One region of the Dryocola mayonis genome, then DNA from elsewhere that is predicted to be linked to it. Evidence: riboswitches for the same ligand, from Rfam matches in the RefSeq annotation. Region 1 holds a riboswitch; each other region holds the start of a gene.
The links. A riboswitch is a leader RNA that binds a small molecule or an ion and turns the genes downstream of it on or off. The one in region 1 is predicted to bind thiamine pyrophosphate.

Region 1 (3,275 bases):
AACTGCGTAATATCAGTCATAATATGCTCCCGTAAGTCTGCGGGCGGGCTGCCCGCAGAGGATAAGATTCCAGGCCCTCGGCGCATGGCGCGCAGGGGCAGACATAATCCTGGTCGCGACTTGCAGCCTTCGCCACCTTCGGCAGCACTTTCAGCCTGCGTCGTTTTGTAACGCTAAGCGGCCACGGCGTAAAAGCTCTTTATCGCCCTCACCACCACTCATGAAAATGATGCACCGGACCGATACCCTGCCCCACCTCCAGCGAATCGGCCTCTTCTAACGCCCGGGACAACCATTTTTTCGCCGCGAGGATGGTTTGCGGCCAGTCGCCGTAACGTGGTCGAAGGGCGGCCAGCGCGGCAGAAAGCGTGCAGCCCGTACCGTGGGTATTTCGCGTTTGCACGCGCGGCGCGGTAAAACGCTGCGCGCCTTCGCGGGTAAACAGCCAGTCAGGGCTTTCAGCGTCATCCAGATGCCCGCCTTTCATCAGCACGGCCCGGCATCCCATGCCCAACAGCGCATCGCCCTGCTCTTTCATTTCGCGTTCGTTGCGGGCATGCGGCGCGTCAAGCAGCGCCGCCGCCTCGGGAAGGTTTGGCGTAATCAGCGCCACCTGCGGCAGTAAACGGCGGCGCAGGCTTTCCACCGCACGGGGAGCAAGCAGCGGATCGCCGCTTTTCGCCAGCATGACCGTGTCCAGCACCACGTTTTGCGCCTGGTAAAAGGCGAGGCGTTCGGCCACCGCCTCAACGATATCCGTTTCTGCCAGCATGCCAATTTTGATGGTATCGATCCGCACATCGCTCAGAACCGAGTCGAGCTGGGCGGCGACAAAGTCGGGTTCAATGCGGTAAACCGACTGCACGCCGCGCGTATTCTGTGCCACCAGCGCGGTAATCACGCTGGCGCCGTAAGCGCCTAACGCCGAGAAGGTTTTCAGATCGGCCTGAATCCCGGCGCCGCCGCTTGGATCGGTGCCGGCGATGGTTAACGCATTGATTCTTTTCATGCCCTTCATGCCAGCGCCTCCTCATTGAGAAGATAAAGCGCATCCAGAAACGCCGGGCTAAAGCTGCCGGGACCACGACCGGCGGCAATCGCCTGCTCGCCGGCCAGTTTCATCAAGCGGCAGGCGGAAGCAACGTTATCCAGCCGGGAACCGGGCTGCGAACAGCAGGCGGCGACCACCGCGGAAAGCGCGCAGCCGGTGCCGACCACGCGCGTCATCAAAGCGCCCCCGCCGGCAATCGCCCATGAACTGCTGCCATCCGTCACGTAGTCAAGTTCGCCGGTGACGGCCACAACCGCGCCGGTTTGCTGCGCAAGCTGCCGCGCTGCCGGTAAGGCGCTTAATGCGTCGGCGGTGCTGTCCACACCTCGTCCACCCGCCACCACTCCCGCCAGCGCGAGGATTTCGGAAGCGTTGCCGCGAATGGCCGCGGGGCGCAAAGACAGAACGTCATGCGCGAATCGAGTGCGAAAAGTAAGGCCGCCGACGGCTACGGGATCGAGCACCCATGGAGTGGACGATTCATTTGCCGCATGAACAGCAGCAAGCATTGCACCGCCGTGCTGCGCGGTCAGCGTGCCGATATTAATCAGCAGCGCGTCGGCCAGCGGGCTAAACTGCGCGGCCTCTTCAGGCTCAATCACCATCGCCGGCGACGCGCCGAGGGCAAGCAGAACGTTGGCGGTGAAGTTTTGCACCACGTCGTTAGTCATACAGTGAACCAAGGGGGAAGAAAGGCGCAGGTTGCGCAGAACGGACGCGGCGCGATGGCCGGGTAACAGGTCAGGTTGCATTACGGGCTCCTGTCCGGCGTGAAGAAGGGATGCCGGACAGGCATCTGACTTCCCTACGCTGGCATTATCCAGATCAGGTGGTACGGGTATTTCTCAGCCTTCACAAGGAAGGGCACCCCGAGTCATGTAGTTTGAATCTCTTTACTTTTTGCCAGATTAGGGGAAGTCGCCTGCTGACGCAAGCCCGCCTTTCCGGTCAGCGGCGCCATCAGGATAAAGCAGATAAAAGAAGTTATTGATACTCTTTATCGTTCTCTTTTAATTCCTTGCCTGTTATTGGCCTGATAACCCAAGCGGATTTTTAATCCGTTAAGACCAGGCAACCATAAATGAAGCCGCCTGTAAGTTATATGATTTGAGGATTATTCCTGGAGAAATCTTTTCCCTTTAATTTAGTATCCGCTGAAATAACCCCAGCCAGCACAGTAAACATGACACGTCAACAATTAAACCACCAGGAACAATACATATTATTTAAATAAGTATCTTTCTTTATAAATCTCTTTCACATCCATATAACAAACCTAACGTTTTCAGGCGGGTTTATTGCTTCAGGGCGCTTTAGCCATTAATGCTAAAGGTTGATCCGGATCAATACTGGGAAGATTATTAAAAGTGATAGTAACGGCTCAAAATCAATATTCATTTGGTTTGCAAAAAGTATCTTTTTTAATCTTTCATAAATTATAAAAACCGTGTCGCCAGGCAGGATGACCACCTCCTTTATAAGTAATTAATACCCACTTTGGGGTATTAATTATAGAGGGTTATTTCGAATGAAATTAAGGATGAACTTTCATATGAAATTTATTAATTCAGGTTTATATGTATTCGGTTAACAGGTTTTAAAGCGAAACGTTTTATTGCGTTTAACCACAAAGTCCCTTAATTCATTGTGAGTTTTGAAAATGAAATCTCGTGTTACATCTATGGTTGCTATTGCTGTTTTATCTGCCGTGTCTTCTTTCGCCCATGCTGATGGCGTCAGCTTTATTGATAACCTGGTGGCGAATCACACTAGTTTTGCTGAGGCGCAAAAAGAGTGGGATCGCATGGATGAAGGCGAACGTAATCAGGCACGCCAGTATGAGGCGGAGATGGGTTATAAGTACACTATCGACCTGAGTAACCAAAACAATAATAACCAGGCTGCTGAAGATCTGAGCCATGAAAACCGTTTTGCACAAACCGGTACTAACCGCAACTGGACCTATTCAACCGGCGTGGCTACCCAACCCCAGGTAACACAAGGCGCTCAACAGGCCCCTTCGATGATGAAAACCGCTACTGTGGTGGACGATCAGCATGTTAATGCTCCGGCTCAGGTTGTGCAGAAAACCCCAATGACGCCTGTTATAGCCGTACCTGAAAAAATAACTAAAAATGATCCGACCGGTAAACCCATTATTGCCCCGGTGATGCCAGCGCAAAGCGTACCTGTGCCGGTAGCTAAAACCCCTGGCATAGACGCT
Region 2 (3,275 bases), 2.1 Mb from region 1:
GTTAAATTGATGAGTTTCCAGCTGGAGTTCCTCTTTTATGTCTTCCGGTCGTTTGCAACAACAGTTCATCCGCCTGTGGCAATGCTGCGACGGTAAGCCGCAAGAAACTACGCTTAACGATCTGGCGGAGATGTTGAACTGCTCGCGCCGCCATATGCGTACGCTTTTAAATGCGATGCAGGAAAAAGGCTGGCTAAGCTGGAAGGCGGAAGCCGGGCGCGGCAAGCGGTCGCAGCTTGAATTCCTGTATACCGGCCTGGCGCTCCAGCAGCAGCGGGCCGAGGATCTTCTGGAACAGGATCGAATCGATCAGCTGGTGCAGATCGTCGGGGATAAAGCCGCCGTGCGGCAGATGCTGATCTCCCACCTTGGCCGCAGCTTCCGCCAGGGCCGCCACATTCTGCGCGTGCTCTATTACCGGCCGTTGCTGAACCTGCTGCCCGGTTCGGCGCTGCGTCGTTCAGAGACGCATATCGCCCGGCAGATTTTCAGCGGCCTGACGCGCATAAATGAGGAAAACGGGGAACTGGAAGCGGATATCGCCCATCACTGGCAGCAGATTTCGCCCCTGCAGTGGCGCTTTTACCTGCGTCCCGGCATTCATTTTCATCATGGCCGCGAGCTGGACATGCTGGATGTAATGACCTCCTTGCAGCGCATTAATAGCCTGCCGCTGTATGCCCATATCAGCCAAATCAGCACGCCAACGGCCTGGACGCTGGATATTCACCTGTCCCAGCCGGACCGCTGGCTTCCCTGGCTGCTTGGCAGCGTGAACGCGATGATCCTGCCGCGGGAGTGGCAGACGCTGGATAACTTTTCCCGCCAGCCCGTGGGCACCGGCCCTTATTCCGTAGTGCGCAATAACAATAACCAGCTCAAGATTCAGGCCTGGGATGACTATTTCGGCTATCGCGCGCTTATTGACGAGGTGAATTTCTGGGTGCTGCCGGAGATCGGCGAGGAGGTGAGCTGCGCCGTACAGCTGCAGGGCATGCCGGATAGCGAAAAAGCGGTAGAGAGCCGGCTGGAGGAGGGCTGCTATTATCTGTTGTTCGACAGCCGTTCTTCACGCGGCAGCCATGACGGCGTGCGCGCCTGGGTAAGCCACGTGCTTGCCCCTATTAATCTGCTGTATGGCGCGGGCGAACAGATTCAGCAGTACTGGTTCCCGGCCTACGGGCTGCTTCCGCGCTGGCATCATACGCGCCCGCAGCCCGCGGGGGAGAAGCCCGCCGGCCTTGAAACCCTGACCCTGACTTTCTATCGCGACCACGTAGAGCATCGGGTCATCAGCAATATTATGGTGCAGCTCCTCGCCGCGCACGGCGTTCATCTTGAGGTGCAGGAGGTGAGCTACGAAGAGTGGCACCAGGGCGCGGGCCGCCAGCGATATCTGGCTTAACAGCGCCAACTTCACCCTGCCGCTGGAGTTTTCGCTCTACGCCCACCTCTACGAGGTGCCGCTGATTCAAAAATGCATTGGCATCGACTGGCAAACCGACACCCTTAGCTGGCATCAGGGCGAGCTGGCGCTGCCGGAGTGGTGTCAGCAACGCGTTGAGCGCAATGATATTTTGCCGCTGATTCACCACTGGCTGCGCATTGAAGGCCAGCGCAGCATGCGCGGCGTCAGAATGAACACGCTCGGCTGGTTCGATTTTAAATCCGCCTGGTTTGCGCCGCCTGAGCCATAGCGCTTCCGAATCATTCACAGAATCATTACAATGGCGCGTTCTCAACGGGGTGCCAGGACAAATTGTCCGCGCTGAGATAATACCCGTCGAACCTGATCCGGATAACGCCGGCGAAGGGATTTGAGGCTTATTGCTCAAAGTCCTTTGCCACCCCTAATTGAAGAGGTGCAAAGTGTTCAAAAAATTACTGCCGCTGCTCATGCTCGCCGCCGCCCCGGCGTTCGCGAAACCCCTGCTCACCGTTTATACCTATGACTCCTTTGCCGCGGACTGGGGTCCGGGTCCGGCGGTAAAAAAAGCCTTTGAGGCCGACTGCGGCTGCGAGCTGAAATTCGTCGCGCTTGAAGACGGCGTATCGCTGCTTAACCGTCTGCGCATGGAGGGTAAAAACAGCAAGGCCGACGTGGTGCTTGGGCTGGATAACAACCTTCTGGAAGCGGCTTCGCAAACCAAACTTTTCGCCGCGGCCAACGTCGACACCAGCGCTCTGAAAATTCCCGGCGGCTGGAAAAACGCCACCTTCGTCCCCTTCGATTACGGCTATTTCGCCTTCGTCTACGATAAAAACAAGCTGAAAAACCCGCCGAAGAGCCTGAAAGAGCTGGTCGAAAGCGACCAGAAATGGAAGGTGATTTATCAGGATCCGCGCACCAGTACGCCGGGCCTGGGCCTGCTGCTGTGGATGCAGAAGGTCTACGGCGATAAAGCCCCCGAGGCCTGGGCGAAGCTTGCGGGCAAAACCGTCACCGTCACCAAAGGCTGGTCTGAGGCCTACGGTCTGTTCCTGAAGGGCGAAGGCGATCTGGTGCTGAGCTACACCACTTCTCCGGCCTACCACATCATTGAAGAGAAAAAGGATAACTACGCCGCGGCGGACTTCAGCGAAGGGCATTATCTGCAGGTGGAAGTAGCGGGCCGCCTGGCCGCCAGCAAACAGCCGGAGCTTGCGGAAAAATTCATGAAGTTCATCACCCAGCCGGGCTTCCAGAACGCCATTCCAACCGGCAACTGGATGTATCCGGTCACCGACGTGAAGCTGCCGGCAGGCTTTAGCAGCATCAAAAAACCACAAACCTCGCTGGAATTCACGCCGAAGGAAGTCTCCGATCTTCGCGCCGGCTGGATTAGCGCATGGCAACGCGCAGTCAGCCGCTAATTCCCGGCTGGCTGCTGCCGGGCCTGTCTGCCGCCGCCCTTGTGGTGGCGGTAGCCCTGGCGGCCTTTCTGGCGCTGTGGTTTAACGCGCCGCAAAGCGATCTGCGCGCGCTGGCGCAGGACAGCTATCTGTGGCACGTCCTGCGCTTCTCCCTGTGGCAGGCGTTTCTCTCCGCCGCCCTTTCGGTATTCCCGGCGATCTTTCTGGCACGCGCGCTCTATCGCCGCCGCTTCCCCGGCCGCCTGGCCTTGCTGCGTTTATGCGCCATGACGCTGGTGTTGCCGGTGCTGGTCGCCGTATTTGGCATTCTGACGGTTTACGGACGCGTCGGCTGGCTGGCGTCGCTCTGCTCCTGGCTGGGCGTGGAATGGACTTTCTCGCCCTATGGCCTGCAGGGCATTTTGCTGGCGCACGTCTTTTTT
Region 3 (3,275 bases), 1.2 Mb from region 1:
GCAAAGCATCGCGCAGCCAAACCAGCCGATCATCGCCGCGCCAATGCCGGAGGTGAAGTGGTCATAGCCCGGGGCGATATCGGTCGTTAACGGCCCCAGGGTGTAGAACGGCGCCTCATGGCAATGCTCCAGCTCTTCGGTCATGTTGCGGCGGATCATCTGCATCGGCACATGCCCCGGCCCTTCAATCATTACCTGCACGTCATACTGCCAGGCGATTTTGGTCAGTTCGCCCAGCGTGTGCAGCTCGGCAAACTGCGCTTCGTCGTTGGCGTCCTGAATGGAGCCGGGGCGCAGGCCGTCGCCCAGCGAAAGCGAGACGTCATAGGCGGCGCAGATTTCACAGATTTCGCGGAAGTGCTCATACAGGAAGTTCTCCTGATGATGGGACAGGCACCACTTCGCCATAATCGAACCGCCGCGCGAGACGATGCCGGTAAGACGCCTGGCGGTCATCGGCACGTAGCGCAACAGCACGCCCGCGTGAATGGTGAAGTAATCCACGCCTTGCTCGGCCTGCTCCAGCAGCGTGTCGCGGAACATCTCCCAGGTGAGGTCTTCGGCGATGCCGTTAACCTTTTCCAGCGCCTGATAGATCGGCACGGTTCCGATCGGCACCGGGCTGTTGCGTAAAATCCACTCGCGGGTTTCGTGAATATAGCGCCCGGTAGAGAGGTCCATAACCGTGTCCGCGCCCCAGCGGGTCGACCAGACCAGCTTTTCCACTTCTTCTTCAATGGAGGACGTCACCGCCGAGTTGCCGATATTGGCATTGACCTTCACCAGGAAGTTGCGCCCGATAATCATCGGCTCGGATTCGGGATGGTTGATATTAGCCGGGATAATCGCCCGGCCGGCGGCAACCTCATCACGCACAAATTCCGCTGTGATATTTTCCGGCAGGCGGGCGCCAAAGCCTTCGCCCGGATGCTGGTGGCGTAAGACAGCGTCGCGAATGCGCTCGCGGCCCATGTTTTCACGTACCGCGATAAACTCCATTTCTGGCGTGACGATGCCTTTGCGGGCGTAGTGCAACTGGGTCACGCATTTCCCGCTTTTAGCGCGGCGCGGCGTGAGGCGCGTTTCAAAACGCAGATCGTCCAGGCCGTCGTCAGCAAGGCGCTCTCTGGTATAAGCGGAACTGCGGCCGGCCAGCGCTTCGCTGTCGCCGCGCTCTTCAATCCAGCCGCTGCGCAACGGCAAAAGCCCGCGCAGCACGTCGATGGCGATCGCCGGATCGCCGTAAGGACCGGAGGTGTCATAAACCGGCACCGCGTCGTTGGGCTCGTACTGCGGGTTGTCCTTGCTGCCGCTCGTCATCGTTGGGCTGAGCTGGATTTCGCGCATGGGAACACGAATGTCCCCCCGCGAACCCGTCAGGTAAATGCGCCTCGAGTTCGGGAAAGCGGTGCCTTCAAGCGTATTGATGAAGTGTTGGGCTGCGGCGCGTTGTTCGCGGCGGGTTGGTTTTTTTTCAGATGCAGACATAGCTCATTCCAGTGTTTTCAGGAGTGGCTTGTCAGAACGACGGATGGAGTAATGAATATGGGTGACCCGCGCAGGGGCGTGCCCAAAAGCAGAATTACTCTTGTTCCCTTCGCAGGTTTTAACCTGATCAGGTTCCGCGGATCCCGAATTAACGGTCTCAGCCGGTGCTTTCGCACTCGGCACTCCGACAAGAAGAAGCCCGTATTGCTACGGACCGTTTTGTAAATTACTCGTTAACAGCGCAGAACTCAAGCCGGGCGTGCAAGGGCCGCTGGCGTCGTTTGCACTGCTATGCAGATTGTTGGCGTAAGCCAGCTCAATGAGCTTATCTTCCAGCGAGAAGCGCGCTTCCAGCGCCTCGCCGATACCAGACAATGCCTGCTGGAACTCAATGCAGTTATCATCGTCGATGGCGTTTTCCAGATTGGTGTCGTAGAACTCCATGATCTGTTGGGTGTTGGCCTGCAGCTGCGGATAAATTTGCGTGGCGGCTAAAAGCGGGCTGGTGCCTTCCATTTCATCAATAATGCGCTCATAAATATTGAAATGTCCGGCGGAAAGGTAATCGACAAGATTATGGCAGAAAGTATCCAGCGCCTTTTCATTAAGCGCAGAATGAGATTCCTTGTTAGGCTTGATCCCGACCATATTGTAATACGCCACCAGCAATTGTTTGCGGGCATATAGCCATTGGTCGACTAACTCATTACTACCACCAACGCGCTCAGTCAGACTCTCTAACCGGTTAAGCATGATTGACTCCGTGAGTTATAAGATTTAACGCAAACGTACCCAAAAAAATCTAACGACTATTGTTTATACCAGTGTCCAGGGGGATGTGCACCAGGTTATGGAACGTGTAATTCAAAAATCAGACCACGGCTGGTTTATCGTCAGCCATGAGCAAAAATTATGGTTGCCGCAAGGCGAGCTGCCTTTCGGCGCGGCCGCGGATTTTCAGCTCGACGGCGCCGACGGCAGGCAGATTGGCGAGTGGGAAGGCGAACCGGTCTGGCTGATTCGGCAGAACCGCCGCCAGGATATGGGCTCGGTGCGGCAGGTTATCGATCGGGACGTGGGCCTTTTCCAGCTGGCAGGACGCGGCGTGCAGCTTGCCGAATTCTATCGTTCCCATAAGTTTTGCGGCTACTGCGGACACGAGATGCACGCAAGCAAAACCGAATGGGCCATGCTGTGCAGCCATTGCCGCGAACGCTATTACCCGCAAATCGCGCCCTGCATTATCGTGGCGATACGTCGGGACGATCATATCCTGCTCGCCCAGCATACCCGCCACCGCAACGGCGTTTATACCGTGCTGGCCGGCTTTGTGGAAGTTGGCGAAACTCTTGAACAGGCCGTTGCGCGTGAGGTGATGGAGGAGAGCAATATACGGGTGAAAAACCTGCGTTATGTAACCTCGCAGCCCTGGCCGTTCCCGCAGTCGCTGATGACGGCGTTTACGGCGGAATACCACAGCGGCGACATTAAAATCGATCCTAAAGAGTTGATAGACGCGCAGTGGTATCGCTACGACCAGTTACCCCTGATCCCGGCGGCGGGCACCGTGGCGCGGCGATTGATTGAGGACACCGTCGCCGCCTGTCGGGCAGAGTACGAATGACGTGGTAAACTGGCCGCATACAGCCAAAGGAAATGCAAAAAATGACTGAACTGAAGAACGATCGTTACCTCCGCGCCCTGCAGCGCCAGCCCGTGGATATCACGCCGGTATGGATGATGAGACAGGCGGGACGCTATCTGCCGGAGTACAAGGCCACCCGCGC

Region 2: linked by a shared signal. The riboswitch ahead of thiB (thiamine ABC transporter substrate binding subunit) and the one ahead of thiM (hydroxyethylthiazole kinase) in region 1 are both predicted to bind thiamine pyrophosphate.
Region 3: linked by a shared signal. The riboswitch ahead of thiC (phosphomethylpyrimidine synthase ThiC) and the one ahead of thiM (hydroxyethylthiazole kinase) in region 1 are both predicted to bind thiamine pyrophosphate.

Annotation. Positions count from the first base shown of each region.
Region 1 covers NZ_CP150452.1:2,819,208-2,822,482, forward strand. Annotated here, with positions in the region: gene fbaB (class I fructose-bisphosphate aldolase) at 1-20, opposite strand, end outside; gene thiD (bifunctional hydroxymethylpyrimidine kinase/phosphomethylpyrimidine kinase) at 209-1,009, opposite strand; gene thiM (hydroxyethylthiazole kinase) at 1,015-1,803, opposite strand; TPP riboswitch at 1,837-1,933, opposite strand; gene WLO32_RS13645 (hypothetical protein) at 2,712-3,275, shown strand, end outside.
Region 2 covers NZ_CP150452.1:669,876-673,150, reverse strand. Annotated here, with positions in the region: partial or broken gene sgrR (HTH-type transcriptional regulator SgrR) at 38-1,697, shown strand; TPP riboswitch at 1,733-1,834, shown strand; gene thiB (thiamine ABC transporter substrate binding subunit) at 1,870-2,853, shown strand; gene thiP (thiamine/thiamine pyrophosphate ABC transporter permease ThiP) at 2,829-3,275, shown strand, end outside.
Region 3 covers NZ_CP150452.1:3,978,012-3,981,286, reverse strand. Annotated here, with positions in the region: gene thiC (phosphomethylpyrimidine synthase ThiC) at 1-1,488, opposite strand, end outside; TPP riboswitch at 1,576-1,685, opposite strand; gene rsd (sigma D regulator) at 1,696-2,241, opposite strand; gene nudC (NAD(+) diphosphatase) at 2,339-3,112, shown strand; gene hemE (uroporphyrinogen decarboxylase) at 3,154-3,275, shown strand, end outside.